Regions from separate parts of the Pantoea sp. X-Soil-YNGN-844 genome, predicted to be linked through region 1. Evidence: predicted binding sites of a transcription regulator. Region 1 holds the regulator's gene; each other region holds the start of a gene.
The links. The regulator PhoB, encoded in region 1, activates phosphate uptake and scavenging genes when phosphate is short. The targets are predictions, from matches to a motif close to CTGTCATAAAACTGNCNNAT.
Positions count from the first base shown of each region.

Region 2: a site for PhoB is predicted at 5,362-5,381, ahead of glpT (glycerol-3-phosphate transporter). Genes of this name have one in related genera too.
Region 3: a site for PhoB is predicted at 3,481-3,500, ahead of serA (phosphoglycerate dehydrogenase). Genes of this name have one in related genera too.
Region 4: a site for PhoB is predicted at 1,501-1,520, ahead of pstS (phosphate ABC transporter substrate-binding protein PstS). Genes of this name have one in related genera too.

Region 1 covers NZ_AP036007.1:955,123-962,746, forward strand. Annotated here, with positions in the region: gene AC6I8C_RS04240 (DUF4810 domain-containing protein) at 1-253, shown strand, start outside; gene AC6I8C_RS04245 (DUF799 domain-containing protein) at 250-906, shown strand; gene AC6I8C_RS04250 (AAA family ATPase) at 936-4,610, opposite strand; gene sbcD (exonuclease subunit SbcD) at 4,607-5,806, opposite strand; gene phoB (phosphate response regulator transcription factor PhoB) at 6,003-6,692, shown strand; gene phoR (phosphate regulon sensor histidine kinase PhoR) at 6,707-7,624, shown strand, end outside.
Region 2 covers NZ_AP036007.1:211,096-218,719, forward strand. Annotated here, with positions in the region: gene rhtC (threonine export protein RhtC) at 1-181, shown strand, start outside; gene AC6I8C_RS00895 (DUF1460 domain-containing protein) at 392-1,201, shown strand; gene rhtB (homoserine/homoserine lactone efflux protein) at 1,247-1,870, opposite strand; gene pldB (lysophospholipase L2) at 1,983-2,975, shown strand; gene yigL (sugar/pyridoxal phosphate phosphatase YigL) at 3,028-3,828, shown strand; gene glpT (glycerol-3-phosphate transporter) at 3,877-5,217, opposite strand; gene AC6I8C_RS00920 (carboxylate/amino acid/amine transporter) at 5,592-6,455, shown strand; gene AC6I8C_RS00925 (YehS family protein) at 6,964-7,443, opposite strand; gene metR (HTH-type transcriptional regulator MetR) at 7,527-7,624, opposite strand, start outside.
Region 3 covers NZ_AP036007.1:3,313,925-3,321,548, forward strand. Annotated here, with positions in the region: gene AC6I8C_RS15330 (YecA/YgfB family protein) at 1-298, opposite strand, end outside; gene zapA (cell division protein ZapA) at 469-798, shown strand; RNA gene ssrS (6S RNA) at 839-1,022, shown strand; gene AC6I8C_RS15345 (5-formyltetrahydrofolate cyclo-ligase) at 1,115-1,708, shown strand; gene serA (phosphoglycerate dehydrogenase) at 2,061-3,299, opposite strand; gene rpiA (ribose-5-phosphate isomerase RpiA) at 3,579-4,238, opposite strand; gene AC6I8C_RS15360 (LysR family transcriptional regulator ArgP) at 4,420-5,325, shown strand; gene AC6I8C_RS15365 (oxidative stress defense protein) at 5,670-6,392, opposite strand; gene argO (arginine exporter ArgO) at 6,537-7,160, opposite strand; gene mscS (small-conductance mechanosensitive channel MscS) at 7,285-7,624, opposite strand, start outside.
Region 4 covers NZ_AP036007.1:12,671-20,294, forward strand. Annotated here, with positions in the region: gene glmS (glutamine--fructose-6-phosphate transaminase (isomerizing)) at 1-1,460, shown strand, start outside; gene pstS (phosphate ABC transporter substrate-binding protein PstS) at 1,626-2,669, shown strand; gene pstC (phosphate ABC transporter permease PstC) at 2,756-3,718, shown strand; gene pstA (phosphate ABC transporter permease PstA) at 3,715-4,605, shown strand; gene pstB (phosphate ABC transporter ATP-binding protein PstB) at 4,650-5,423, shown strand; gene phoU (phosphate signaling complex protein PhoU) at 5,441-6,175, shown strand; gene AC6I8C_RS00095 (MFS transporter) at 6,283-7,521, shown strand.

The DNA.
Region 1 (7,624 bases):
GATTTATAGCTACTATCAGCAAAGCGGCGATCCGCTGAAGCAGATCGATGCGCTGAATCTGGATGTGGAAAAAGCCCGTGCTGCGAGTCAGCCCGTACCGCCAGGCCTGCATGCGCAACTCGGACTGCTCTACGCTAAAACCGGTGATACCAATAAAGCGTTTGGTCAGTTCGCCACCGAGAAGCAGCTGTTCCCCGAATCAGCACCTTACATGGATTTTCTGATGAGTAAAAAACAAGGAGTGGTACAGTGAAAAAATGGATTGCCCTGAGCGGCGCGCTGATGGTGCTGTTGCTGACCGGCTGTGCGCAGCCAAAAAAACCGTACGACTACACGGCGTTTCGTGCCAGTAAGCCCGCCTCAATTCTGGTGCTGCCTGCCGCTAACACCTCGCCGGATATCAACGCCGCTCACAGCCTGAACTCACTGGTGACGCGTCCGCTGGCCGAAGCCGGTTACTACGTCTTCCCGGTGGCGGTGGTTGAAGAGACCTTTCAGCAGAACGGCCTGACCAACGCCAGCGACGCCCAGGCGGTCAGCGTGAAACGTCTGAATGAGATCTTCCACGCCGATAGCGCGCTCTATATCTCAATTAGCGACTATGGCAGCAGCTATCGGGTGATCGACAGTGTGACCACCGTGACCGCCAAAGCACGGCTGGTGGATTTGCGCAGCGGCAAAGAGATCTGGCAGGGTAAGGCCACTGCCAGCGACAGTGAAGAGAACAACAATAATAATGGCGGACTGGTGGGGATGCTGGTGAACGCGGCGATCAAACAGATTGCCAGCAACGTCACGGATAAAGCGCACACCGTGGCTGGACTGACCAGCAATCGTATGCTGGCCCAGAACGAGCAGGGCGGGTTACTTACCGGCCCACGCTACACGCTGGTTAGCGCCCGCTGATCAGACTCAGACGGGCGCTCTGGCGCCCGTTATCCCTGCGGCAGCTCCAGCTGGCTATAACCCAGGCCATTCATTTTGCGTACCTTGATCTGCACCGGGATGCGCTCTTTCATCGCTTCCACGTGGCTAATCACCCCTATGGTTTTGCCGCTGGCGTTGAGCGCGTCCAGGGCATCCAGCGCGGTATCCAGCGTCTGAGCATCCAGCGTGCCGAACCCCTCATCCAGAAACAGCGATTCGATGCGCGTTTTGTGGCTGACCAGATCCGATAACGCCAGCGCCAGCGCCAGACTGACCAGGAAGCTCTCGCCACCTGACAACGTGCGGGTATCGCGAGCCGCGTCGGCCTGCCAGGTATCGACGACATCCAGCTCCAGCAGATCCTGCGCCCGGCGCTGCAGCAGATAACGGCCATGCAGCCGATCGAGCTGACGGTTGGCAAGCGCTACCAGATGATCCAGCGTTAACCCCTGGGCGAAGCGCCGGAATTTATCGCCGCTGGCGGAGCCGATCAGATCGTTGAGCAGGCTCCACTGCGCCAGCACTACACCATCCTGTTCAATCTGCGTCATCAGGCTCTGCTGTCGGGCGCGGAGGCTGGCGTCGCTGTGCAGCTGCTGCTGAATCTGACCCTGCTGGCTGGCGTTGTCGCGCAGGGCCAGCCGTAACTGCTCCAGCTGCTGCGTCAGCGCTTCCGCAGATTCCGGCATCGCGTCGGGCTTCGCCTGCTGATGGGCGCTGAACCGCTGGTGCAGATCTGCCAGTCGCGCCTGCTGCTGCTGGCATTGCTGATCGAGCTGCTGCAGCTGCTGGCGCAGTTGCAGCGCGGTCTGCTCATCCAGCAGCGCCGCGCGCAGGCTGGTTTCATCGGCAAATCCGGCGCTCTCCAGTGCCTGCTTCAGCACGCTTTCCGCCTCTGCCAGTTTACCGCTGAGCGTCTGACGCTGATTTTCCAGCCCCGACAGCTCACCCTGCAGGCGACTGACCTCAGCCTGCGCCTGCTGCAGGGCGGTTAGCTGCTGTGCCAGCTGTTCATCAGCGTGCTGAACGCGGGCCTGCAGCTGCTGACGGGCATGAGTGACATCGCGATCGCCAAACAGCGCCAGACGCTGCTGACGCATTTCGCTGAGCTGCGCCTGGCTCTGCTGCTGCTGCTGCTGGCGAGTCGTGAGTTGCTGCTGTTCCTGTTCAGCCTGCTGCTGCAGGGCAGTGAGCTGGGTTTCCCCTTTTAACAGCAGCGGCTGCAGGTTAGCGAGCAACTGCTCACTTTCCTGCCAGCGCTGCCAGCGCCGCTGTTGCTCCGCCAGCCACGCATCGCGATCGGCGGCATCCGGCAGGGCAAGATGGTGTGCGCTGAACTGCTGCTCCAGACGGCTCTGCAACTCCTCCCAGGCCTGCTGTTCCTGCTGCTGACGCTGTTGCAACGCATCCAGCGCCTGTTGCAGGCTGGTCAGCGACTGCTGCGCCAGCTGTTCTGCCTGCTGGTGCTGCTGCCAGGCCTGTAGCTGCTGAAGATGGTGATCTTTCGCAGCCTGACGCGCCTGTTCAGCAGCCTCCTGAGCCTGTCGCTGCTGCTCAAGCTGACTTTCACGGTCGCTTTGCTGCTGCTGCCACGCGGCTAAGGCCTCGCGATCGGCAAGCGGGAAGGTAAGTGCCAGCTCACCGCTCAGCGCCTGCCATTGCTGCTCAAGCTGATCAAGCTGTTGCTGCATCCCGGCGATTTCCTCGCGCAGGGCCTGCTGCTGCACTACTGACTGCTTCAGCTGTTCGTTTTTTGTCGTGCCCGCTTCGCGCAGTGCCTCGGTTTGCTGCTGCAGCGCAGCCCGGCGCTGCTGGTTAGCACTCACTTCCAGTGTGCTGTAGGCCTCGACGGCGGGATGAGTGCAGGAGCCGCACAGCGGGCAGGGCTGATCGGCGGTGAGCCGGGCGCGGTAATCGCTGAGGTCGACAATCTGCTGCTCCAGCGCGCAGATTTTTTCGACATCATCCAGCTGCTGTTTTTCGCGTTTCCACGTCTCGCGCAGGCTCTGGAGTTCCACTTCACTCTGCTGATGCGCTTTTTCCAGCGCGCTCAGCCTGTGCTGGCGCTGGCCCAGCTGCTGGTGCAGCGGCTGCCACTGGGTTGAGAGCAGCAGCAGTTGCTGACGCGCCGGACGGCTGTTTTGCAACTGGCTTAATGCCTGCCGCAGTGCAGCCGGTGGATGCTGCTCCTGAAGCGAAGTGAGTGCCTGCTCCGCCTGCAACAGCGCCTGGCTGGCCTGTTGCTCCGCCTGCTGGCGCGGCAGTGCCTGTTGTGCCTGTTGTTGCTGTTTCGCCTGTTGCGCATCGATCTGTTGCTGTTGCTGCTCGCGCTGTTGTGTCAGGCCCGCCAGCGTCGCCTCACGCTGTGCCAGCAGAGCAAAATTCTCCTGCCATACCGGCAGCGAAGCGCCCCAGTACGCCAGATCGGCCAGCTGCTCGCGTAACTGATGCTGTTCGGTAATCGCCTGCTGCCAGCCCGCGACCTGCTGCATCTGCTGCGTCAGGCTGGCCTGGGTCTGGTCGGCATGCTGCTGCTGCCGGGCATTTTCCTGCTGCTGCTCTGCAAGCTGCTGCTGCAGCGTGCTAATCCGCTGATCCAGCGGCAGGACCTGTTCCGTCAGCAGGCTCTCCTGCTGCTGCTGTTCCTGCTGCGCCTGCTGGCGGGCGGTCTGAGCGGCCACATAATTTTGCTGATGATGCTGCTGCTGGTTCTGCGCCTGCTGCTGCGCCGCGGTAAGCTGCTGATAGCGGCTCTCAGCCTGCTGCTGTTCACTGCGCAAGGCGTCGCGCTGCTGCAGTTTAATCCTCAGTTTTTCAGCCGGTTCGCTGCGCGCCAGACGCTGGCGGTCGGTTTCCGCCGCCTGTGACGCGGCCTGCACCTGCTGCAGCGTCGCTTCAGCCTGCTCACTCTCCTGCTGTAACTGCTGTGCCTGCTGCTGCCACTGCTGCTGTTGCTGCGCCTGCTGATAATCCGCGCTGAGCTGCTGTTCAGCCCTGGTCAGATCGCTGAGCTGCTGTTGCAGCGCGTCGCGGGCGTCGCTATCCAGCAGCGCCATCGCACCCGCCTGGCTGCGCAGCAGATCCAGCTGGGTTTTCGCCTCTTTATGACGCTCGTAGATGGCAGCGGAAATCAAGCCATAGATTTCAGTGCCGGTCAGCTCCTCCAGCAGTTCGGCGCGTTCACTGGCTTTCGCGTTGAGAAAGGCGGCGAATTGTCCCTGTGACAGCATCATTGAGCGGGTGAAGCGTTCGAAATCGAGTCCGGAGAGGGTTTCGATCATCTTCAGCTTGTCACCGACTTTATCGGCAACAATGGTGTTGTCGTCACAGCGCGCCAGCTCAACGCGCGGTGCCTGTAACTTGCCGTCAGCGGTGCCACGCGCGCGGTTCTGGCTCCAGAAGGCGCGCCAGGCTTCACCTTTGATCTCAAACTCGACCTCAGCCAGACATTCTGCGCAGTCGCGGGTCATCAGCGCATTCTGGCTCTGGGAAATCGCGCCCAGGCGCGGCGTCTGGTGATAGAGCGCCAGGCAGATGGCGTCCAGCAGGGTGGTTTTACCCGCCCCGGTGGCACCGGTAATAGCGAACAGGCCGTTGCTGGCAAAAGGCTCGGCGCGGAAGTCGATGAACCATTCACCGCGCAGGGCATTGAGGTTTTTAAACCGTAGCGTAAGGATCTTCATTGGGTCTCTTCCATGGCGGCCAGCGTCTGGCGGAACAACGTGATCATCTCGTCGATTTGCGCCGGTTGCAGCTCTTCATCCAGCGCCAGGCGGCGGGCAAAGACCTCTTCCACCTTCAGCTCACTCAGCGTTTCGTTGTCGAGCCGCGCCAGGCTCTGCTGCCGCTGTTCACGGCTGCGGCGCAGCAGCAAGACTTCGACCGGCAGTGTGGCGGTCAGGGTTTCGACCTGACGTTGCAGATCGCTGAGGTACTCCTGAGTGGTCACTTCGATGTCGAGCCAGGTCGGTTTTTCCTGCTCTGCCGAACTGAAGGCATTTAACTGTTCCGCAATCTGTGCCAGCGAACCTTTCAGCACCTGCATCGGCTGCGCCTGCGGCACCACCAGCGGCGTAACTGACTGCAGGCCGCTGGCCGCCAGCTCCAGCAGGAAGACGCTTTTTTCAGTCCCCAGCTCATCAAAGCTCAGTGGAATCGGTGAGCCGCTGTAGCGGATATGCTCGCTGCCCGCGACCCGCTGGGCGCGGTGAATATGGCCGAGCGCAATATAGTCAGCAGCGGGAAACGCGCTGGCGGGAAACGCGTCCAACGTGCCGATGTAGATGTCGCGCACCGAATCGCTCTGGCTGACGCCGACGGTGGTGAGGTGACCGGTAGCAATGACTGGCAGCGCATAGCCCAGCGCCTGGGCGGCGGCGAAACGCTGCTGATAGTGGTGGGCAATCGCCTCCAGCAGCGAGGTCTGCTTGTCGCGTCCCGACTGACCCGCCCGGCTGCGCAGGATATCGCGCGGGCGCAGATAGGGAATGGCGCACAGCAGGGCAGCCGGCTCGCCCTGGCGGGTGTTGAGCAGCAGCACATCATCCTGCGCCTGCGGGGTGGCGATCACCCGCGTGTTGAGACAGGCCAGCAATTCGCGTGACTCGTTCAGCGTTGCCACGGAATCGTGGTTACCCGCCAGCACAATCAGCTGACAGCCGGTAGGCTGCAGCGCCACCACGAAGCGGTTAAACATCTCGCGGGCGTAGCTGGGCGGCGTGCCGGTATCAAACAGGTCGCCTGCAATAATCAGCGCATCCACCTGATGCTGTTCAATCTGGATCAACAGCCAGTCAAGAAACGCCTGATGTTCCGCCGCCCGACTTTTGTTGTAGAAGAACTGCCCCAGATGCCAGTCCGCAGTATGAATAATGCGCATGATGAGTCCCTGCCGTTGTGATTCGCTGGGCGATTATACTGGCTCTGCGGCCAAAGCAAAAAATGTCGCTGCGCTGTCATAAATGATTACCAGTGAGGTTACAGGCAGGTTATGTTTTTCATAAAAGTGTCACAAATCTGACGCATAATGGCGCCGCGAATCTCAGTGACAGCCGTCATAATCAGCAGGAGTAATAATGGCTAAGCGCATTTTGGTTGTGGAGGATGAAGCCCCCATCCGTGAAATGTTGTGTTTTGTTCTGGAGCAGAACGACTATCAGCCAATCGAGGCGGAAGATTATGACAGCGCCGTTGGCAAGCTGATTGAACCCTGGCCCGATCTGATTTTGCTGGACTGGATGTTACCCGGTGGCAGCGGGATTCAGTTTATCAAGCATCTGAAGCGCGAGGCGATGACCCGCGATATCCCGGTGATGATGCTGACCGCGCGCGGCGAAGAGGAAGATCGGGTGCGCGGCCTGGAAGTGGGTGCCGATGATTACATTACCAAGCCGTTTTCACCCAAAGAGCTGATGGCGCGGATCAAAGCGGTGATGCGCCGCATTTCGCCGATGGCGGTGGAAGAGGTGATTGAGATGCAGGGGCTGAGTCTGGATCCCTCCTCACATCGCGTGATGTCCGAAACCACGCCGCTTGAGATGGGCCCCACCGAATATAAGCTGCTGCACTTCTTTATGACTCACCCGGAACGTGTCTACAGCCGCGAACAGTTGCTGAACCACGTCTGGGGCACCAATGTGTATGTGGAAGATCGCACTGTCGATGTTCACATTCGCCGTTTACGTAAAGCGCTGGAAGTCTCCGGCCACGATCGCATGGTACAAACCGTCCGTGGAACAGGGTATCGTTTCTCTGCCCGCTACTAAACGGAGCCTTTACCGTGCTGGAACGCCTCTCCTGGAAGAGATTACTGACAGAACTGCTGCTGGCCTGTCTGCCTGCGGCGCTGCTGGGCCTGCTGTCTGGCGGCCTGCCCTGGTGGCTGCTGCTGAGCGTATTGGTGGTGCTGTTGTGGCATTTTTACAATCTGATGCGGCTGTCGCACTGGCTGTGGCTCGACCGCACCATGACGCCACCGACCGGGCGTGCCAGCTGGGAACCGCTGTTTTATGGGCTTTACCAGATGCAGCTGCGCAACCGGCGGCGGCGGCGTGAACTGGGCAATCTGATTAAGCGTTTCCGCAGCGGGGCCGAATCGCTGCCGGATGCGGTGATCCTGACCACGGAAGAGGGCACTATTTTCTGGTGTAACGGCCTGGCGCAGCAGCACCTTGGCCTGCGCTGGCCGGAAGATAATGGCCAGAATATCCTCAATCTGCTGCGTTACCCGGAGTTCTCCCGCTATCTTCGCCAGCGCGATTTTGACAAGCCGCTGACGCTGGTGCTGAACAACAAACTTCACATGGAATTCCGCGTCATGCCCTACAGCGAAGGGCAGTGGCTGCTGGTGGCCCGTGATGTGACGCAGATGCATCAGCTGGAAGGGGCGCGCCGCAACTTCTTTGCTAACGTCAGCCATGAGTTACGCACGCCGCTCACCGTGCTGCAGGGCTATCTGGAGATGATGAATGACTCGGTGATGAGTGAGCCGTCGCGCAGCAAAGCGCTGCACACCATGTCGGAGCAGACGCGCCGCATGGACAGCCTGGTGAAACAGCTGCTGACGCTGTCGCGCATTGAAGCCGCGCCCGCGATCGATCTCAAAGAGAAGGTCGATGTGCCGGTGATGCTGAAGCTGCTGCAGCATGAGGCGGCGACGCTGAGTGGCGGTCGTCACGATATCCATTTCCATACCGAT
Region 2 (7,624 bases), 740 kb from region 1:
AGAGCGCTGGGGTCTGTTCCTGCTGATTGTTGGTGAAACCTTTGCGTGGTTTACGCTGGTGGCGGCTATCTTTGCGCTGCCGTGGATCCGCGCCCGTTATCAGCGGCTGGCGAAGTGGGTAGATGGTATGGCTGGCGTGCTGTTCGCCGGTTTTGGTATCCACCTGATTATTTCGCGTTAAGCCCTAATGCCGGAGAGCGTGCTGCGCATCCGGCAGTCATTTCACCTCCTGTTGCCTCTTTCTGAACTTCACCTGGGTGACGGATATCACAATCCAGGCCTGCTGACGTCTTTCTGCTGTCATCGCTGACAAAAAGTCACCCTTCGTTAATTAATGAAACCATCACCTCCGGTATGGTCGTATCGACGGACTATTTTCATGGAGACGATGATGCGAGTAAAACCCCTTTTACTATTGTTTATCGCGGCCTGTGTCAGCGCCTGCGCTTCCCCTGATGCTGCCCATAATCGCGTCTCTGAAACAGCAGAAGTAGATAGCGTGTCAGCTATCCTGTCGCAGGCACGCCCGGCGTCAGAGCAGCCGCAAGGCGAAAGGATTAGCCAGATTTCTGCCGCGTTTCTCGGGACACCTTACCAGGCGCATACGCTGATCGGCTCGCCTGATATCCCGGAAGCGCTGGTGATCAATTTCAAGGGGGTGGATTGTTTCACGCTGCTTGATTATGTCCAGGCGCTGAGCCGAAGCCATGACCGCGCCAGCTTTGAGGCTAGCCTGATTCGGACCCGCTACGCTGGCGGTGAGGTCAGCTTTCTGAAGCGCCGCCACTTCTTTTCCGACTGGTTCGCTGAGAACCCGCGCAATGCCGATGATGTCACCGGCACCCTCAGCCCGGATGCGGTGACGGTAGTGAAGCAGCTCAATCATCAGGCTCGTGGAAAAGAACAGGTGCCCGGTCTGGGTATCATTCCTCGCCGCATCACCTACATTCCGGCCCGGGCGATCACACCAAAGGTGCTGGCGCAAATCCAGACTGGCGATTATATCGGGGTGTACACCCCCGCGCAGGGGCTGGATGTGACGCATGCCGGAATTGCCGTTCGGCATGATGGCCAGTTGTGGTTCAGGAACGCCTCATCACTGGCCGTTAATCGCAGGGTTGTCGATACGCCGTTCAGGGAATATATGCAGTCGAAGCCGGGCATGATTGTGTTGCGTGCGGTGCCACTGAGCGCACCGTAGCAGCGGTAAGGAAGAAATTGCGCGCCGGATTCGGCGCGTCAGGTGTTATGCGATTTTTCTGGCGCTGGCCAGCAGCGCGCCCACCGCCATAAACAGCCCACCAAAAATGCGGTTCATTAACTTCATCTGCTTTGGCCCTTTAATCCAGCCAGCAATGCGCGTTGCCAGCGTGGCGTAGCCAATCATCACGATGATATCGACCACCACGGTGGTCACGCCCAGCACCAGATACTGCATAAACAGCGGCTGATGCGGCTGGATAAACTGCGGGAACAGCGCCGCCAGAAAAACGATACTTTTCGGGTTGGTGAGATTAACCAGCACGGCACGTTTGAACAGGCGACGACGCGGCATCGCTCTGGCGACCGCATCCAGATCGATGCCGCCTGCTGAGCGCCACTGCTGAATACCCAGCCAGACCAGATAGGCTGCACCGGCCCATTTCAGAATTTCAAACGCCAGCAGCGACTGCGAAAACAGTGCGCCCAGCCCGATACCGACCAGCACAATGTGCAATGCCAGGCCGACCTGCAGGCCAGAGATAGAAGCCACCGTGCCGCGATAACCGTGGCTGATCCCGGTACTCATGGTATTGATTGCACCGGAACCCGGCGACAGGCTCAGGATTGTGGTGGTAAGCAGGTAGGTCAGCCACCATTCGATGGTCATGGGTCAGGCTCTCTTTAGTCGCGGATTTGTGACACAATACGCCAGAAATAAGCGCGGCGCTACGGCCTGCGCAGGGCGTTCAGGACTCTGTATCCGGTCATCAGGAGGGCGAATGAATCAACACAAAGCCAGCTGGCTGCGACGGGAAAAAGCCTTTGCAGCCTTCGCCACCGGGCCGCTGCTCGATTTCTGGCACCGTCGGGAGGAGCTTGAGTTTACCGGCGTGGGTAATCTGACGCTGCGCTATGTCCGCTTCACATCGCCGCAACACAAGCGTGTGATCCTGATTGTGCCGGGACGCATCGAGAGTTACATAAAATATCCTGAGCTTGCGTACGATCTGTTTCACTGCGGATTTGATGTGGTGATCCTGGACCATCGCGGTCAGGGGCGCTCCGATCGGCTGCTGGAAGATTCACACCGCGGTCACGTGGCAGAATTCACGCATTACGTTGATGATCTTGAAACGCTCTATCTGAAAGAGATCGTCAGCGGCCATTATCAGCAGCGCTATGCGCTGGCTCACTCGATGGGTGGCGCGATTTTAACGCTGTTTCTGGCGCGCCAGCCGCAGGCGTTTCATGCCGTTGCGCTGGTGGCACCGATGTTTGGCATCGCCTTACCGTTGCCCTCTTTTCTGGCTCATCGTATCCTGGACTGGGCGGAGAAACGTCCAGCCTTACGCGATGGCTATGCGCTCGGCACCGGACGCTGGCGCGCGCATCCGTTTGGCATTAACCGGCTGACCCATAGCGCCGAGCGTTACCGGCGTAGCCTGCGTTTTTATGCGGACGATCCGGCGATTCGTGTGGGCGGACCGACCTACCATTGGGTACGCGAAGGCATCCATGCGGGGCGCAACATCATCAGTCAGGTGGATAAGATCACTACGCCGCTGCTGCTGTTACAGGCCAGCGACGATCGGGTGGTCGACAATCGTTCGCAGGACCTGTTTTGTGCGGCGATGGCGGCGGCGGGTCATCCGTGTGAAGGTAATCAGCCACGGGTGATCGATGGCGCGCGTCACGAGATCCTGTTTGAAAAAGATGAGATGCGTGCCGAAGCACTCAATGCAGTGGTCGACTTTTTTTCATCGCACCACTGACGTTATTTATCCGACCGGTAAAAACCGGCAGAACCAGATACCCGAGGTTTTCATGTATCACATCGTTGCATCCGATCTGGATGGCACGCTGCTTTCTCCCGAACATCGCCTGACCCCTTTTGCACGTGAAACGCTGCAGCAGCTGGTCGCTAAGGATATTCACTTTGTCTTCGCCACCGGCCGTCATCATATTGATGTCGGACAGATGCGCGACAGCCTGGCGATTCCGGCCTATATGATCACCTCGAACGGCGCGCGCGTGCATAACGCAGAGGGCGAACTGGTGTTCAGTCATAATCTGGATGAGGATATCGCCAGCGACCTGTTTGGCCTGCAGTATCATCACAGCGATATTCTGACGCACGTTTACCGCGACGATGAGTGGTTTGTTAGCCGTTCAAGCCCGGCTGAGCAGGACTATTTTCGTGAGTCAGTCTTCAACTATCAGGTCTATGAGCCGGGCCTGCTGCCAACCAGCAACATCAGCAAGGTCTTTTTTACCTGCGAAAACCCTGAGCATCTGATCCCAATGGAGCAGGCGATTGAAGCGCGCTGGGGCGATCGGGTTAACGTCAGTTTCTCGCTGCCAACCTGCCTGGAAGTGATGGCGGGCGGCGTGTCGAAAGGACATGCGCTGGAAGCGGTCGCGAAAACGCTGGGTCATTCGCTGGAGAGCTGCATTGCCTTTGGCGACGGTATGAATGATGTGGAGATGCTGAGCATGGCAGGTAAGGGCTATATCATGCAGAACGCCCATCAGCGGTTGAAAGATACGCTGCCGGAGCTGGATGTGATTGGTTCGAATGCCGATGATGCGGTGCCGCAGACGCTGCGCACGCTCTATCTGGCTTAAGCCGTCAGCGTAAACAAGGGCCGGATAGCCGGCCCTTGTTTATTACCGTCAGACGAGGGTCTTTTTGTGTTTGTGTTCGCTGACCATGGTCAGTAACAGCAGAATAACCGCCAGCACACAGCCCGCAATCATCACCATAAAGCCGCCGTCCCAGCCGAAGTAATCAACGGTGTAACCGACAATGGCGCTGGCCGCGACCGAGCCACCCAGGTAACCGAACAGGCCGGTAAAGCCCGCCGCCGTCCCTGCTGCTTTTTTCGGTGCCAGCTCCAGCGCATGCAGACCAATCAGCATCACCGGACCGTAGATCAGGAAGCCAATCACGATCATGCAGGCCATGTCGACGCCAGGATTGCCCGCCGGGTTCAGCCAGTAGATCACGGTCGCAATGGTCACCAGCGTCATAAAGAACACGCCGGTCGCACCACGATTGCCCCGGAAAACTTTGTCCGACATCCAGCCACACAGCAGCGTTCCCGGAATCCCCGCATACTCATACAGGAAGTAGGCCCACGACGATTTATCCAGCGTGAAGTGTTTGACTTCGCGCAGATAGGTGGGTGACCAGTCGAGGATGCCGTAGCGCAGCAGATAGACAAAGACGTTGGCCAGCGCGATGTACCACAGCAGCTTGTTCGGCAACACATACTTCATGAAAATCTGTTTTGCCGTCAGCTCCTCTTCGTGGCTGGCATCGTAGTCGGGCGGGTAGTCGTTTTTATACGCTTCAATCGGTGGCAGGCCACAGGATTGCGGCGTGTCACGCATCAGCGCAAAGGCAATAATCGCAATAGCAATGGCACCAAACGCAGGCATATAGAGTGCCGCTTTCCAGTCGTTGAACCACGCCATGCCGAGCAGGAAGAGTAGTGGCGGAATACCACCGCCCACGTTATGCGCACAGTTCCAGACCGAAACGATCCTGCCGCGCTCCTTCTGCGACCACCAGTGAACCATGGTGCGCCCACAGGGTGGCCAGCCCATACCCTGGAACCAGCCGCAGATAAACAGCAGTACGAACATCACCATGATGCTGGAGGTCGCCCAGGGGACGAATCCCATGATCAGCATCACTGCTGCGGCCAGAATCAGACCGGCTGGTAAGAAGACGCGCGGGTTTGATCGGTCAGAGACCGAGCCCATGATGAATTTTGAAAAGCCGTAGGCAATGGATATGCCGGACAGGGCAAACCCGAGATCGCCACGTGAAAAACCCTGCTCGACCAGATAGGGCATGGCGAGTGCGAAGTTTTTTCTGACCAGGTAGTAGGCAGCATAACCAAAGAAGATCCCGATGAAAATTTGCCAGCGCAGACGACGGTAGAGCGGATCAACGTGATCCGCCGCCACCTGCGGCTGACGTGGTGCAGGTTTAAAAATGCTCAGCATCAGTGAGGCCCTCCAGGGCACATTATGGTTTTTCATTCCCGGCAGGTTGGAGCAGGAAAGTGCAGAAAAAAATGGATGCAGAATGTTCCATTTCGCGCAAAGAATAGTGTTAGTTGCGCAACGTTACTGTGATGAATGACACATTTGTTACAGTTTTATTACAGTCAGGAGCGGAAGTGATCATCTGATGGATCATTTCGCGCATTTTATCTGGCTGAAAACCTATTCTGTCGATTGATGTATCAGGAAGTGTAAGCAGGCTATCCGGTCAGCTGTTTAATCGCCTGGTTTATAATCAGATGTCAACCAGATTTCACAGCCTGACGGCGGCACATTGTTTACACTGTCGGCCTGTTAATTTCGGGGTCGTTGCCGTGTTTTTATTGATTATTACCACCATTCTGTGGGCCTTTTCGTTCAGCCTGATTGGCGAATACCTCGCCGGGCAGGTGGATAGCTGGTTCTCTGTGCTGATGCGGCTGGCGCTGGCTGCGCTGGTATTCATACCTTTCCTGCGCTGGCGGGGTTATCGCCCTTCCACGCTACTGCTGTATATGCTGGTGGGGATGCTGCAACTGGGCGTGATGTATCTGCTGAGCTTCGAAGCCTATCTCTACCTTAGCGTGTCAGAATTCCTGCTATTTACGGTGATGACGCCGCTCTATGTGACGCTGATTTACGATCTGATCAGCCGTCGTCCGCTGCGCATCGGCTATATCTTCAGTGCGTTACTGGCGGTGGCGGGTGCGGCGATTATTCGTTATGACAAAGTCAGCGATCATTTCTGGTTTGGTCTGCTGTTAGTGCAACTGGCAAACATCTGCTTCGCGGCAGGCATGGTGGGTTATAAGCGTCTGCAGGAAACCCGTCCCATGCCGCAGCATACGGCCTTCTCATGGTTCTATCTGGGGGCGGTGTTGATTGCGGTGATTGCCTGGTGTGCCTGGGGCAATCCACAGAAGTTGCCGACCACCTCATTGCAGTGGGGCATTCTGGTCTGGCTGGGCGTTGCGGCTTCCGGTCTCGGCTATTTTATGTGGAACTACGGTGCGACGCAGGTCGATGCCGGTACGCTGGGCATCATGAATAACATGCACGTCCCTGCCGGGCTGCTGGTGAATCTGGCTATCTGGCAGCAGAAACCGCACTGGCCGAGCTTTATTGCGGGCGCGCTGGTGATCATCGCCTCGCTGTGGGTGCATAAGCGCTGGGTGGTGGGGCGCGGTGACCTATCATAAACAGGGCTGTTGCATGGGTGCGGCCTCCCGGGCTGGCGCGTCCGATCGCTAAGGAATCTCACATCCCTGTGGATCGGCCGGGCCATCCCTGGCCCGGACGCTTCGCTCTTCAGACGCGCCAGCCCTGGAGACTTAACAGCATCATCGCGATTATTAATGGCTCAGAGCGAATATGAAGGAGGGGATGGAGCGCTGAAACGTAGAGCATTCGCGTTGGAGCTGGCGTGTGCGATTGCGAAGGAATCTTACAGGATGGTTCAGAAATGCCCCCGGCGCTTTTTCCCGTGCGACGAACGCTCCACCGATGACCCGCTTTCACTCCCCAGGGCTGGCCTGGTGTTGCTGATTAAAAAGCCATGAAGAAGCTTGAGGGAAGAGGTGGCGCAACTGAGGAGCAAAGCGTCCGAGCCAGGGATGGCGAGGCCGTGCTGCATGGATGCAGGCTTTCTTTGCGATCAGATGCGCCACTTCTGACCACGCAGGTACCCGAAGCGATCAGCCACAGACGTTAAGCAGGCTTCTCACTCTTAGGGCGCTGAATCATCGCCAGCCCTTTCAGGAAGTTACGCAGAATCTGATCGCCGCATTCGCGATAGTTCTTATGATCAGGTTTGCGGAAAATCGCACCAATCTCAGCCTGTGAAACGGTAAAATTCACGCGCTTCAGTACATCAGGAATGTCGGTGGTTTTCAGATCAAAAGCGATACGCAGTTTTTTCATGAAGATGTTGTTAGTCATTTTGCGTTCAATCGATGGTGCGGGCGCATCTTCACTCTTGCCGCGACGGTAAAAGATCAGGCCATTCAGGAAATAACCCATCAGCACATCGGGGCAGGGACGGAACGCCGCATCGTCATCTTTTTTCAGCCACGCCTGAATATCTGTCTGCGGCACGTCACATTCTGCCAGCGCAAAAATCTCCACCATTTTGGCATCGCTCAGGTTGAGCATGTAGCGCACGCTGCGCAGAATATCGTTGTTAGTCATGGTGAGATCTTCTCATGGTCAGTCGACAGGCTGCGCATTATAGGGGATTTTGCCCGCGTTCGCGCAGGTTTGTGCTGGCCGGATTACCGTTGCAACACCGTACCGGGCAGCGCGGCATCGCGCACAAATGGCAGATGCTCACAGGCGTGCTGACGGGCAAAACGGATAAACGCTTCCAGCA
Region 3 (7,624 bases), 2.4 Mb from region 1:
CAAAGACAGTGATGTCATCGTCAGCAGGCAGCATCAGCTGAAACAGGAAGCCGTCATCTTCCAGCGTGGTGGCCGTGTGCTCGTGCAGCGCCGCCAGCGGCACGGCAAGAGTGTGTGAAAACGCCATGCCTTCGTTAGCCAGATCGTGTACCAGTGTCTTCCAGCTGGTGTCCTGGTTACCGCCACAGAGGATCCCGCTCAGCAGGCCATGCATTTCCGCGGGCGTCATGCCAACGCCCTGCTGGGAGAGCACAGCCGCGAGCGCGTTGTAATCGGGGGTTGCGTTCTGTAAGGACATAAGTTTTCATCGTCGTTGGCAGAATAAGTTCGTGTTATGCTACCACTAGCTGCCTCAAGGTTTCCAGAAAAGGGGTTGTATCTTATTTCGTGGGTCTATATAGTTGCCCGCCTCCCAAGCCATTGACTGCTAAGGGAGTTGCGAGCGAAGTAATCAGTCAGGAAGGTGGCATGTCTGCACAACCGGTAGATTTACAAATTTTTGGTCGTTCGTTGAGAGTGAATTGTCCGCCAGAGCAGCAAGATGCGCTCAATAGCGCGGCTGAAGATCTCAATCAACGGTTGCAAGATCTAAAAGTTCGCACTAGAGTCACAAATACAGAACAACTGGTGTTCATCGCCGCGTTAAACGTCTGCCACGAGCTGGCGCAAGAGAAAGTGAAAACGCGCGATTATGCTGCTAATATGGAACAGCGTATTCGTATGTTGCAGCAGACGATAGAACAGGCACTGGTTGAGCAAGGTCGCATCTCTGAGCGTGAGGGTGCGAAGTTCGAATAAAACTTCATGGTTGCTATCGTTACAGCAACGGTGAGGTAAATTTTCTCTGAGATGTTTGCATGTGGGCCAGTCCCCTGAGCCGATATTTCGAAAAAACAGAATGTGACGCTCTGTAACCTGTGTGCATGCTCGGTTCGTCCGAGAAGCCTGATGGTTACGACGGCATGTTCACCTTGAACCAAGGGTTCAAGGGTTACAGCCTACGGCGGCATCTCGGAGATCTCCCTTTCTGTAGTCCTGCTTTTTTCCCCGGACCGACATGTTATAGTCGCTGCACAGCGGCTTAAACGGCGGGGAAATCATGTCTGAACCTTCCATGTCATCACCTTCAATGTTACAGCGTCAGGAAATTCGTCAGCAGGTGCGCCATCTGCGTCGTGCCATGACGGATGAGCAGCAGGCTCAGGCGGCCGAACAGCTCGCTGAACTCGCCCTTAACTACGCTCCAGTTACTGCTGCGCGCAATATTGCCCTGTTTCTGTCGGTTGATGGTGAGCTGAATACCCGTCCGCTGATTGCCCGGCTCTGGCATCTGAAGAAAGCCGTCTATCTGCCGGTTTTACACCCTTTCTCCCCCGGTAATTTACTGTTTCTGCGTTACTCGCCCGATACGCCACTGCTCCCGAATAAACTGCGCATTCCTGAACCGCCGCTCGATATCCGACAGTTGATCACCCTTGATCAGCTGGATCTGATGCTGGTGCCACTGGTGGCCTTTGATCAGCATGGGCAGCGACTGGGGATGGGTGGCGGCTTCTATGACCGCACGCTGCAGAACTGGCGACAGCACGGTTTTTTGCCCGTCGGCGTGGCACACGATTGTCAGCAGGTCGATAACCTGCCGGTTGCAGAATGGGATGTGCCTTTGCCAGCGGTGATGACGCCGTCAAAGCTCTGGCAGTGGGAGTAGAAGAAGCACTGTTAGGGGATTTTCAGACGGCTTAAACCCATATTTGGGCGCATCTGGCAGCAATGAAATAGCTCAACGCGCAGGGAACATGGTCAGAAGAGGAAAGCGTCCCGCGCAAGGGACAAAAACGCCGGGAGCGTTTTTGAACAGCGCAAAGCGTTGGCCCGTTCACGGGCGCACCTCAGGGATGAGGTGCGTAATCGCGCGGGACGAGCATGCGATGGATGGCGGCTTTTGCGTCTTTCCGATCTGACCGTGTTCTCTTCGCAGTCTCGGTCTTACAGCAAATCGGGACAGACTGTATTAACTACCTGAAGAAACGCGACTAAGCGCCTCTCCAGGTGTGTATCGCTTAGTAAAGCAGACGCGCGCGGATAGTGCCCGGAATCGCTTTCATCAGCTGCAGCGCGTTCTCTGCCACTTCTGGCTCTGCATCAATGTCGATAACCACATAACCCATAAACGGCGAGGTCTGCAGATACTGCGCGGCGATGTTGATGCCCTGCTCTGCGAAGATCTGGTTGATGGCCGTCAGCACGCCGGGACGGTTTTCATGGATGTGCAGCAGACGACTGGCGCTGATACCGTGAATCGGCAGTGACACTTCCGGGAAGTTAACAGCCGAGAGAGTCGAGCCGTTATCAGAATATTTCGCCAGCTTACCCGCCACTTCAATTCCGATGTTCTCCTGCGCTTCTTCTGTCGAGCCGCCAATGTGCGGTGTCAGGATCACGTTGTCGAACTCACTCAGTGGAGAGATAAACGGCTCGCTGTTGGTGGCAGGCTCGGTCGGGAAGACATCGATGGCTGCGCCACCCACATGCTTGCTGGCCAGGGCATCACACAGCGCCGGAATATCCACGACGGTGCCACGTGAGGCGTTAATCAGCAGCGCACCGGGTTTCATCTGCGCCAGTTGCTCTGCACCGATCATATCCTGTGTAGAGGCGGTTTCCGGCACGTGCAGGCTGACAACGTCGCTCATGTTGAGCAGATCGGCCAGATGGCGTACCTGGGTGGCATTACCCAGCGGCAGCTTGTTTTCAATGTCGTAGAAAAAAACATGCATACCCAGGCTTTCTGCCAGCACGCCCAGCTGCATCCCAATATGACCGTAACCGATAATACCCAGCTTTTTACCACGTGCTTCAAATGAACCTTTGGCAATCTTATTCCAGATACCACGGTGTGCTTTCGCATTCGCTTCGGGGATGCCACGCAGCATCAGCAGCATCTCACCAATGACCAGCTCTGCCACCGAGCGGGTATTCGAGAACGGTGCGTTGAACACCGGAATACCCCGGCTCGCAGCCGCCTGCAGATCAACCTGGTTAGTGCCGATACAGAAACAGCCAACGGCGACCAGCTTTTCAGCCGCCGCAAAAATCTCTTCAGTGAGCTGGGAGCGGGAACGGATACCAATGAAGTGCGCATCGCGGATCGATGCTTTTAACGCGTCGGAGTCCAGTGCGCCCTTGTGGAATTCGATGTTGGTGTAGCCTGCAGCCCGCAGATTATCCAGCGCGCTCTGATGGACACCTTCCACCAGCAGGAACTTAATCTTATCTTTTTCCAGTGATACCTTTGCCATTTCCCGATCCTATTCAGCATTCAATGAGGACTACCATAAGCCAGCCTTCTGTCAAAATATCAAAAAAATCGCGTCCGGCAATACAAACGATTGCCCGGCAGCCAGCACGGCAACGGCTGACAGCAGCACATTGCCGGACAAAATCATGAGGTCAGCGATGAAGAGAGAACGAACCTACTGTCGATGACGGTTATGTGACATAAGTCACCAAATTTCACCGACGCGAGAAAAGATGATTTGCAGGCAGAAATAACCGGCGCCTTTACAGCGCCAGACAGATCATTTTTTGATGGTTTTCACGCCATCAGGACCGCCAATCAATGCGATATCGGCACCGCGCGCGGCAAAAAGGCCAACGGTAACGACGCCAGGCAAGGCATTGATGGTTTTTTCGAGCTCAATCGGATCGAGAATGCGCAGATTATGCACATCAAGAATAATGTTGCCGTTATCGGTCACCACGTTCTGACGATACTCAGGTAAGCCGCCCATTTTCACCAGCTGACGCGCCACGTAACTGCGCGCCATCGGAATCACTTCGACCGGCAGCGGAAAACGCCCCAGCACATCGACCTCTTTTGAGGCGTCAGCGATGCAGATAAAGGTCTCGGCCACCGCGGCTACGATCTTTTCACGCGTCAGCGCTGCGCCGCCGCCTTTGATCATTTGCATCTGTGGGTTGATCTCATCCGCGCCATCAACGTAAACCGACAGCAGGTCAATCTCGTTCAGATCGAACACCTGAATGCCCAGACTTTTCAGCTTCTGGGTAGAGGCGTCGGAGCTGGAGACGGCACCTTCGATCTGATGCCTGACCGTGGCCAGCGCATCAATAAAGTGGGCAGCGGTGGATCCGGTGCCTACACCAACAACGGTGCCCGGCTGCACATAGTCAAGTGCAGCCCAGCCAACGGCTTTTTTCAGTTCATCCTGGGTCATGGTATGTTTAAAACCTGTGCGACAACGAAGTGCGCGTAGTATAAAACAAGGCTTGCTGAAAATGCTCGGCTGTCCGACGTGGATTTAACGCTTTGGAAGCCAGCCCACAAAAAACAAGCGAGCATCACAGGTGACACTTTTGTGGCATAGTGACGTCCACCCTGAAGGAGAGAGAAGAAGAATGAAACGCCCGGATTATCGAACGCTTCAGGCGCTGGATTCAGTGATCCGCGAACGCGGCTTTGAGCGTGCCGCACAAAAGTTGTGTATCACCCAATCGGCGGTTTCACAGCGTATCAAGCAGCTGGAGAACCTGTTTGGTCAGCCGCTGCTGGTGCGCACCGTGCCGCCGCGTCCGACTGAACAGGGTCAGAAATTGCTGGCGTTGCTGCATCAGGTGGAGCTGCTGGAAGAGGAGTGGCTGGGCGATGAGAACAGTGGCACCACGCCGCTGCTGCTGTCGCTGGCGGTCAATGCCGACAGTCTGGCTACCTGGCTACTGCCTGCGCTGAAAGATGTGCTGGCAGATTCCCCTGTCCGTCTGAATCTGCAGGTCGAAGATGAAACCCGCACTCAGGAGCGTCTGCGTCGGGGTGAAGTGGTGGGTGCAGTGAGTATCCAGCCGCAGCCGCTGCCGAGTTGTCTGGTGGATCAGCTCGGTGCACTCGACTATCTGTTTGTCGCGTCACGCGACTTTGCCGATCGTTTTTTCCCTAACGGCGTCACCCGCTCAGCCCTGCTGAAAGCGCCTGCGGTGGCGTTTGATCATCTCGATGATATGCATCAGGCCTTCCTGCAGCAGAACTTTGATCTTTCACCCGGCAGCGTGCCCTGCCACATCGTGAACTCCTCTGAAGCCTTTGTGCAGATGGCGCGGCAGGGTTCAACCTGCTGTATGATCCCGCATCTTCAGATTGAGCGTGAGCTGGCAAGCGGTGAGTTAATCGATTTGACGCCAGGTCTGTGTCAGCGCCGGATGCTCTACTGGCATCGGTTTGCGCCGGAGAGCCGGTTAATGCGTCGGGTGACCGATGCGCTGATTGCGCATGGACATCGGGTGCTGCGGCAGGATGACGTGGCTGCCTGAAAACAAAAACAGGGCGAAAGCCCCGTTTTTGTTGCTGACAAATCGGGATAAATAGGAGTCTTACAACAACAGAAAAGTTAAACGCGAAGGGAACAGGGTCAGAAGAGGAAAGCGTCCCGCGCCCTGGGACAAAAACGCCGGGAGCGTTTTTGAACAACGCAACGCGTTGGCCCGGCCACGGGCGCACCTCAGGGATGAGGTGCGTAATTGTGCGGGCCGAGCGGCCAGGGATTGGCCTTAGCGACTTTCCGATCTGACCCTGTTTCCTGTGCAGGCACCGTCTCACAGCGAACCGGGCCAGGTTTTGTCAACAATCTCAAACGGGACATCAGCCCCGTTTTGCATTATGGCGTGTTGGGCTTGAGCTCAAACACCACATCGACCTGATCGTCAAAGTTGATGCTCTGCTGATCGTAGGTTTCCTGCGCCGACGTATCTGCCGCGGCTGCCGCTTTATACATGCGGTTCATTGGCATCGGCTGATAGTTGGCAACCTGATAACGAATGCTGTAGATAGATCCCAGCTTCGCGTTGAAGCCTTCAGCCAGCTGTGAGGCCTGCTGAGTCGCGTTTTTAATCGCGGCTTTACGCGCCTGCTCTTTGTAGCTTTCCGGGTTTGCCACGCCTAACTCAACGCTGCGTACCTCATTCAGACCAGACTTCAGCGCCCCGTCCAGCAGATCGTTCAGCTTGTCCAGCTGACGCAGGGTGACCTGCACCTGACGCACCGCGCGATAGCCTTTCAGTACCGATTTACCCTCTTTGGTGTAATCGTACTCAGGCTGTGTGCTCAGGTTAGCTGCATCGATATCTTTCTTCTCAATGCCGTTTTTCTGCAGAAAATCGAAATATTGCGCAACCCGGCTATCCGCCTGCTTTTTCGCATCTGCAGCATCTTTCGAAGACACGTTCACCACGATTGAGAGCGTCGCGATATCGGGACGGGCATCGACCGTTGCCTTGCCTGAGGTCACCACGTGCGGTCCGTTCGGTAACTCATCAGCGTGTACGCCAGGCAATGCCCCGGCGCTCATGATTGCGGCCAGAGCCAATGCTTTCAGTTTCATGAAAGTCCTCCTTGAAAAGGTCACTATGACGGCTTCCAACCGGCGAAGCCCAAAAGCGCATCGTTATGCGCCATGCTTTGAGTGGTCATTATGGCAAAAGTTCGCCTGCGGTGCGGCAATTACCGGCGCGGATCACAGCCGGGATCAAAAACCGGCAATGCCCTGGCGCGCCAGCTGCAGGGCGATAAACCACATCACCGCGCCCACCAGCAGGTTAATAATACGCTGGGCTTTCGCGGTACGCAGGCGCGGTGAGAGCCACGCGGCCAGCAGGGCCAGGCCAAAGAACCAGAGGATCGACGCACTGATGGTGCCCAGCGCGAACCACTGACGCGCCGTGGTAGTCGGCAACTGACCGCCAAGACTGCCCAGCACCACAAAGGTGTCGAGGTAGACGTGCGGATTGAGCCAGGTTACCGCCAGCAGCGTCGCAATGATGCGTCCCCTGCTCTGCTTTAACGGCTCACCATCCATCAGATCGGCCTCACCGCGAAAAGCACTGCGCAACGCGCCCCAGCCATACCACAGCAGAAAAGCCACGCCCGCCCAGGTGATGACCATCAACAGCAGCGGAGACTGGCTCAGCAAGGCGCTGCCGCCAAAGATGCCGCCGCATATCAGCAGAATATCGCTCAGCGAGCAGAGTGCCGCCGTCATCAGATGGTACTGACGTTTTACACCCTGATTCATCACAAATGCGTTTTGCGGCCCCAGCGGCAGTATCAGCGCGGCGCCGAGGGCAAGCCCCTGAAAGTAGAGAGATATCACAGAATTACGTCCTCACATGGTCAAATGCGAAGAAGTATAAAGAGAGGAGATGATTAGCGGAAATTGAAAGAATTAATCTGCGATTAGCAAAATTAATGGGCGACGGGCGCCGCCCATTGACCGATTACTGCGCCTGCGGCTGAGTTTCTGGCGTGGTTGCGTCCGACTGTCTGACGCGATGCAAATGCACATCCATCTGCGGATAGGGAATACCGATTCCTTTGCCATCCAGCGCACGCTTGAAGTTCTTCAGCAGGTCCCAGTAAACGTCCTGCAGATCGCCGCTGTTGCTCCAGCAGCGCACCACAAAGTTCATGGAAGAAGCGGCCAGCTCATTCAGACCAACCTGCACGCCTTTATCCTGCAATACACGGCTGTCAGCATCGACCACTTCACGCAGCAGCGTCAGAACCTCATCAACATCGGCATCGTAAGAGACGCCAATGATAAATTCATTACGGCGA
Region 4 (7,624 bases), 940 kb from region 1:
ACACCGAAGTGGTGGCGCATCTGGTTCACTGGGAGCAGAAGCAGGGCGGTTCGCTGCGCGAAGTCGTATTGCGAGTGATCCCACAGCTGCGCGGTGCTTATGGCATGGTCATTATGGACAGCCGAGATCCGTCACTGCTGGTGGCCGCCCGTTCCGGCAGCCCGCTGGTGATTGGCCGTGGAATGGGTGAAAACTTTATCGCCTCCGATCAGCTGGCCCTGCTGCCGGTGACCCGCCGCTTCATCTATCTGGAAGAGGGTGATATCGCCGAGATCAGCCGTCGTGATGTCACGATAATTGACCGTGAAGGCAACACCGTGACGCGTGCCGAGATCGAATCGAACCTGCAATACGATGCCGGTGACAAAGGCATTTACCGTCACTATATGCAGAAAGAGATCTATGAACAGCCGATGGCGCTGAAAAGCACCCTGAGTGGGCGCTTCAGCCAGGGTCAGGTTGATCTCAGCGAACTGGGCGCGGGTGCAGAAGCGCTGCTGAGCCAGGTGGAGCATATCCAGATTATCGCCTGCGGCACCTCTTATAATTCCGGCATGGTGTCACGCTACTGGTTTGAGTCGCTGGCAAATATCCCCTGTGACGTGGAGATCGCCTCAGAGTTCCGCTATCGCAAGTCAGCGGTGCGGAAAAACAGCTTGCTGATCACCCTGTCGCAGTCGGGTGAAACGGCAGATACCCTGGCAGCGCTGCGTCTCTCGAAAGAGCTAGGGTACCTGGGGTCGCTGGCGGTCTGCAACGTGGCGGGTTCGTCACTGGTGCGGGAATCTGACCTGGCACTGATGACCAAAGCGGGCACCGAAATCGGCGTCGCCTCCACCAAAGCGTTCACCACTCAGTTAGCGGTGCTGCTGATGCTGGTGGCGAAACTGGGTCGTCTGAAAGGGATGTCTATGGAGACTGAGCATGAGATCGTTCATGCCCTGCAGGCGTTGCCGAACCGGATTGAGCAGATGCTGGCGCAGGATAAGCTGATTGAGAATCTGGCCGAAGGCTTCTCTGACAAGCATCACGCGCTGTTCCTGGGCCGTGGCGATCAATACCCGATTGCTATGGAAGGGGCGCTGAAGCTCAAGGAGATCTCCTACATTCATGCGGAAGCCTACGCCGCAGGCGAGCTGAAACATGGCCCGCTGGCGCTGATTGATGCGGACATGCCGGTGATCGTAGTGGCACCTAACAACGAACTGCTGGAGAAGCTGAAATCCAACATCGAAGAGGTGCGCGCACGCGGCGGCCTGCTCTATGTGTTTGCCGATCAGGATGCGGGCTTCAGCGACAGTGACGGGATGAAGATTATCCCGCTGCCGCACGTGGAAGAGGTGATTGCGCCGATCTTCTACACCGTGCCATTGCAGTTACTCTCTTATCACGTCGCCCTGATCAAAGGCACCGACGTCGATCAGCCGCGTAACCTGGCGAAATCGGTTACCGTGGAATAACCTGGTGGGCCCCGTCGCGGGCCCACTTCATTCTGGCCCTTTGTCATATAACTGTCATATTTCGTACATTTCACTGTCATCAAACTGTCCTATTTTCCCTCCTGCAGCAATCACAGACTCTTACTAAAACGGCCCCTAGCCTGACTTTTCTCCCCTGGAGGGAATATGACACTGATGCGTAGCACCGTAGCCCGAATCCTCGCCACCACCTTCGCCGTAAGCGCGGTATCTGCTTTTGCGGCCACCGATCTCACTGGTGCAGGCGGGACGTTCCCGGCGCCGGTTTATGCCAAGTGGGCAGCAGAATATCAGCAAGCCACCGGTAGCAAAATTAACTACCAGGGCATCGGTTCATCTGGCGGCGTCAAACAGATCATCGCCAAAACCGTTGATTTTGGTGCGTCCGATGCGCCAATGAAAGATGAAGATCTGCAGAAAAATGGTCTGTTCCAGTTCCCTACCGTGATCGGTGGCGTGGTGCTGGCGGTTAACCTGCCGGGCATCAAGTCAGGTCAGCTGACGCTGGATGGCAAAACCGTCGGTGATATCTACCTAGGCACCATCAAAAAGTGGAACGACCCGGCGATCGCCAAGCTTAACCCGGGCGTAAAACTGCCAGAGACCAACATCAACGTGGTGCGTCGCGCTGACGGTTCAGGCACCTCGTTCGTCTTCACCAGCTATCTGGCGAAGGTAAACCAGGACTGGAACAGCAAAATCGGTAAAGGCAACACCGTTAACTGGCCGGTGGGTCTGGGCGGTAAAGGCAACGACGGCGTCGCTGCATTTGTTCAGCGTCTGCCGGGTTCAATCGGCTATGTGGAATACGCCTATGCCAAACAGAACAATCTGACCTACACCAAACTGATCGATGCCGATGGTAAAGCGGTCGCGCCGAGCGAAACCAGCTTCAGTAATGCCGCTAAAGGCGCTGACTGGAGCAAATCGTTCGCACAGGATCTGACCTTCCAGAAGGGCGCGAATGCCTGGCCAATCTCCTCAACCACCTTCATTCTGATCTACAAAGATCAGGAGAATGCGGCCAAAGGCGCTGAAGTGCTGAAGTTCTTCGACTGGGCTTACAAAAGCGGCAGCAAAACCGCCACAGCGCTGGATTATGCTGCGCTGCCAGAGAGCGTGACCGAGCAGATTCGCGCCGCCTGGAAAGCCAACATCAAAGACAGTTCTGGTAAAGCGCTTTATCAGTAATTGACCGACCCTGGCCGGACGGCTGTCCGGTCAGACCCAACGGGCGGCTCATGCCGCCCTGATAACTTCTGAAGACTGAGACTTCTATGGCTGCAACGAAGCCGGCATTCAAAGCCCCAGGCAAACAAGGTGACAGAATTTTTGGCGCGCTGGTCAGGCTGGCTGCGCTGATTGTGCTGTTACTGATGGGCGGCATTATTGTCTCCCTGATCATCTCCTCGTGGCCCAGCATCCAGAAGTTTGGTTTCGCCTTTTTGTGGACCAAAACCTGGGATGCGCCCAACGAACAATTTGGCGCACTGGTTCCGATCTACGGCACCCTTGTGACCTCCATTATCGCCCTGATTATCGCCGTGCCGGTGAGTTTTGGTATCGCACTGTTCCTGACTGAACTCGCGCCAGGGTGGCTGCGTCGCCCGCTGGGTACCGCCATTGAGCTGCTGGCAGCAATTCCGAGCATTGTTTACGGCATGTGGGGCCTGTTTGTCTTCGCGCCACTGTTTGCCGAATATTTCCAGACGCCGGTTAACGATGTGATGTCGGGTATTCCGATTGTCGGCGAGCTCTTCTCCGGCCCCGCTTTCGGTATCGGTATCCTCGCGGCGGGAGTGATTCTGGCGATCATGATCATCCCGTACATCGCCTCGGTGATGCGCGACGTTTTTGAGCAGACCCCGGTAATGATGAAAGAGTCAGCCTACGGCATCGGCTGCACCACCTGGGAAGTGATCTGGCGCATCGTCCTGCCATTTACCAAAAATGGCGTGATTGGCGGCGTGATGCTGGGACTGGGTCGTGCGCTGGGTGAGACCATGGCAGTGACCTTTATTATCGGCAACACCTACCAGCTCGACAGCCCGTCGCTGTTTATGCCGGGTAACAGCATCACCTCGGCGCTGGCCAACGAATTTGCGGAAGCCGAATCGGGTGTCCATGTCGCCGCGCTGATGGAGCTGGGCCTGATCCTGTTTGTGATTACCTTTATCGTACTGGCCATTTCAAAGCTGATGATTATGCGACTGGCGAAAAGTGAAGGAGCGCGCTCATGACCACGATTGAAATTCAGGCGCGCGCCGAACTGGACGCATCACGTCGTAAAATGCAGTCCTGGCGCAGCACGAAAAATAAAATTGCACTGACGCTGTCGCTGCTGACCATGGCGTTTGGCCTGTTCTGGCTGGTGTGGATCCTTTTCACCACCGTATCGCGTGGCGTGGATGGGCTGTCATGGTCCCTGTTCACCGAATCAACGCCACCACCGAATACGGCGGGCGGCGGGCTGGCGAATGCCCTGGCGGGCAGTGGCTTGCTGATTTTCTGGTCGACCTTTTTCGGCACGCCGCTGGGCATCATGGCCGGGATCTATCTGGCGGAATATGGGCGCAAATCGGCCCTGTCAGAAGTAATACGCTTTATTAATGACATTCTGCTTTCAGCTCCCTCCATTGTGGTTGGCCTGTTCGTCTACACCCTGGTCGTGTCGCAGATGCAGCACTTCTCAGGCTGGGCCGGGGTAATTGCGCTGGCGCTGCTGCAGGTGCCGATTGTGATTCGGACCACCGAAAATATGCTGCGGCTGGTGCCAGACAGCATGCGTGAAGCGGCTTATGCGCTTGGCACACCGAAGTGGAAGATGATCTCGGCCATCACCCTGAAAGCCTCGGTCTCCGGCATCATCACCGGCGTGCTGCTGGCGATTGCCCGCATCGCAGGGGAAACGGCTCCGCTGCTGTTTACGGCGCTGTCGAACCAGTTCTGGAGCACCGACATGATGCAGCCGCTGGCAAACCTGCCGGTCACCATCTTTAAGTTCGCCATGAGCCCGTTCGCCGAATGGCAGAGCCTGGCCTGGGCGGGCGTGCTGATCATTACCCTCTGCGTGCTGCTGCTGAACATTGTGGCGCGGGTCATTTTCGCCAAAGGTAAACACGGTTAACTTCCGGCGCGGCCCTGCGCGGCGCCGTATAAGAGAGATGAATTATGAGTATCGCGACAGCAACAGCCGATAAAATTCAGGTCCGTAATCTGAACTTCTATTACGGCAAGTTTCATGCGCTGAAGAACATCAACCTGGATATCGCTAAGAATCAGGTCACCGCGTTTATCGGCCCATCGGGCTGTGGTAAGTCGACCCTGCTGCGTACCTTCAATAAAATGTACTCGCTCTATCCGGAGCAGCGGGCCGAAGGGGACATTCTGCTGGATGGCGAAAACATTCTGGCGACACAGCAGGATATTGCGCTGCTGCGCGCCCGCGTCGGCATGGTATTCCAGAAGCCGACGCCGTTCCCGATGTCGATCTATGACAATATCGCCTTTGGCGTGCGCCTGTTTGAAAAGCTGTCGCGTGCCGATATGGACGAGCGCGTCCAGTGGGCGCTGACCAAAGCGGCGCTGTGGAATGAAACCAAAGACAAGCTGCATCAGAGCGGTTACAGTCTCTCCGGCGGCCAGCAGCAGCGTCTGTGCATTGCACGTGGCATCGCGATTCGGCCGGAAGTCTTACTGCTGGATGAGCCCTGCTCTGCGCTGGATCCCATCTCCACTGGCCGTATTGAGGAGCTGATCACCGAGCTGAAGCAGGACTATACCGTGGTGATCGTGACGCACAATATGCAGCAGGCGGCACGCTGCTCTGACCATACTGCTTTCATGTATCTGGGCGAACTGATTGAGTTCAGCGACACCGACACGCTGTTCACCAAGCCCGCGCAGAAACAAACCGAAGACTACATTACTGGCCGCTACGGCTGATCTGACAGGAGATCGACATGGATAATCTGAATCTGAATAAGCACATCTCCGGTCAGTTCAATGCCGAACTGGAGCATATCCGAACTCAGGTAATGATCATGGGCGGCATGGTCGAGCAGCAGCTGACCGATGCGATTACCGCCATGCATAATCTGGATGGCGAGCTGGCGCAGCGGGTGATCGACGGCGACCAGAAGGTCAATATGATGGAAGTGGAGATTGATGAAGCCTGCGTGCGCATCATCGCCAAACGTCAGCCGACCGCGATCGATTTGCGGCTGGTGATGGCGATCATCAAAACCATTTCCGAGCTGGAGCGCATTGGTGACGTAGCGGAGAAAATCAGCCGCACGGCACTGGAGAAATTTGGTCAGCAGCATCTTCCCCTGCTGGTGAGCCTTGAGTCGCTGGGTCGTCACACCGTGCAGATGCTGCATGATGTGCTGGACGCTTTCGCGCGGATGGATCTCAATGAAGCGATCACCATCTACCGTGAAGATAAAAAGGTGGATAAAGAGTACGAAGGCATTGTGCGCCAGCTGATGACCTACATGATGGAAGATCCGCGCACGATTCCCAGCGTGCTGACAGCGCTGTTCTGCGCCCGCGCGATTGAGCGCATCGGCGATCGCTGCCAGAACATCTGCGAAATTATCTTCTATTTCGTCAAAGGTCAGGATTTCCGTCACGTGGGTGGAGATCGGCTCGATGAATTACTGTCAGGTGACGATGGCAGCAATCGCCCTTCCTGATCCATCTTATCCCTGTGCCGGAGTGGCGCAGGGATAAGCCTTTTCAATTGGTCACATCCTGAACTCTCTTTATAATTGCGGCACTTTTCTTTCAGAGGTGCGCAACGATGTCCCCTTCTCCCCAATCTAAGCCGGGCGTAACGCCGGGCAAAGCGATGCTGGCTGCGGTCAGCGGTTATGCCATGGATGGATTTGACCTGCTGATACTCGGCTTTATGCTGCCGGCTATCAGTGTTTCGCTGGCGCTCAATCCATCACAGGCGGGATCGCTGGTGACATGGACGCTGATTGGTGCGGTTATCGGTGGCATCGTCTTCGGTCATCTCAGCGACCGTTATGGTCGTATCCGCATGCTGACCGTCACGATTCTGGTCTTCTCGATCTTTACCGGCCTGTGCGCGGTGGCACAGGGCTACTGGGATCTGCTCGCCTGGCGAACGCTGGCGGGTGTGGGTCTCGGTGGCGAATTCGGTATCGGCATGGCGCTGATTGCCGAAGCCTGGCCTGCTGAAAAGCGTAACCGCGCCTCAGCGTGGGTAGGTATTGGCTGGCAGCTCGGCGTGCTGATGGCAGCCTTTATCACGCCGCCGCTGCTGAATATTATTGGCTGGCGCGGCATGTTCCTGGTCGGATTATTACCAGCGCTGGTCTCGTTTGCCATTCGTCGTGGCATGGGCGAACCGGAGGTGTTTCAGCGGCAGGTTAAACATGTGCCGTCGCTGTCATTTCCGGCGCGCCTGAAGCTGCTGGTGCGCGACCGCGCGACCGCCAAAGCCAGTCTCGGTATTTTTATCCTCTGTTCAGTCCAGAACTTTGGTTACTACGGGCTGATGATCTGGATGCCGAGCTACCTCTCTTCCAGCTTTGGCTTCAGCCTGACGAAATCCGGCCTCTGGACTGCGGTAACCGTGGTCGGGATGACCTTCGGCATCTGGTTGTTTGGCGTGCTGGCCGACCGCTTTGCGCGCTGGAAAATCTTCCTGCTCTATCAGTTTGGTGCCGTCGTGATGGTGGTGGTTTATGCTCAGCTGCGCGACCCTAACATCATGCTGTTTACCGGTGCGATCATGGGAATGTTTGTTAACGGCATGATTGGCGGCTACGGCGCGCTGATTTCCGATACCTTCCCGCCGCAGGTGCGTGCCACCGCGCAAAACGTCCTGTTCAACCTGGGTCGTGGCGTGGGCGGCTTCGGCCCGGTGGTGATTGGTCTGCTGGCGAGCCAGTTCTCGTTCACCGCGGCGATTACCCTGCTGGCGCTGATCTACCTGCTGGATATTGCGGCGACGCTGTTCCTGCTGCCGAAGAAACAGGGCCAGGAAGATACGCTGGGTGCAATTGGCTGATACTGTAGTAAGTGTGATGCTGGGATGTGTATGATCCCAGCATTTAAGAATCTGAGACCCTCTGTACTGACTTTATTCATCACCTGAATGTCTGTAATTATGC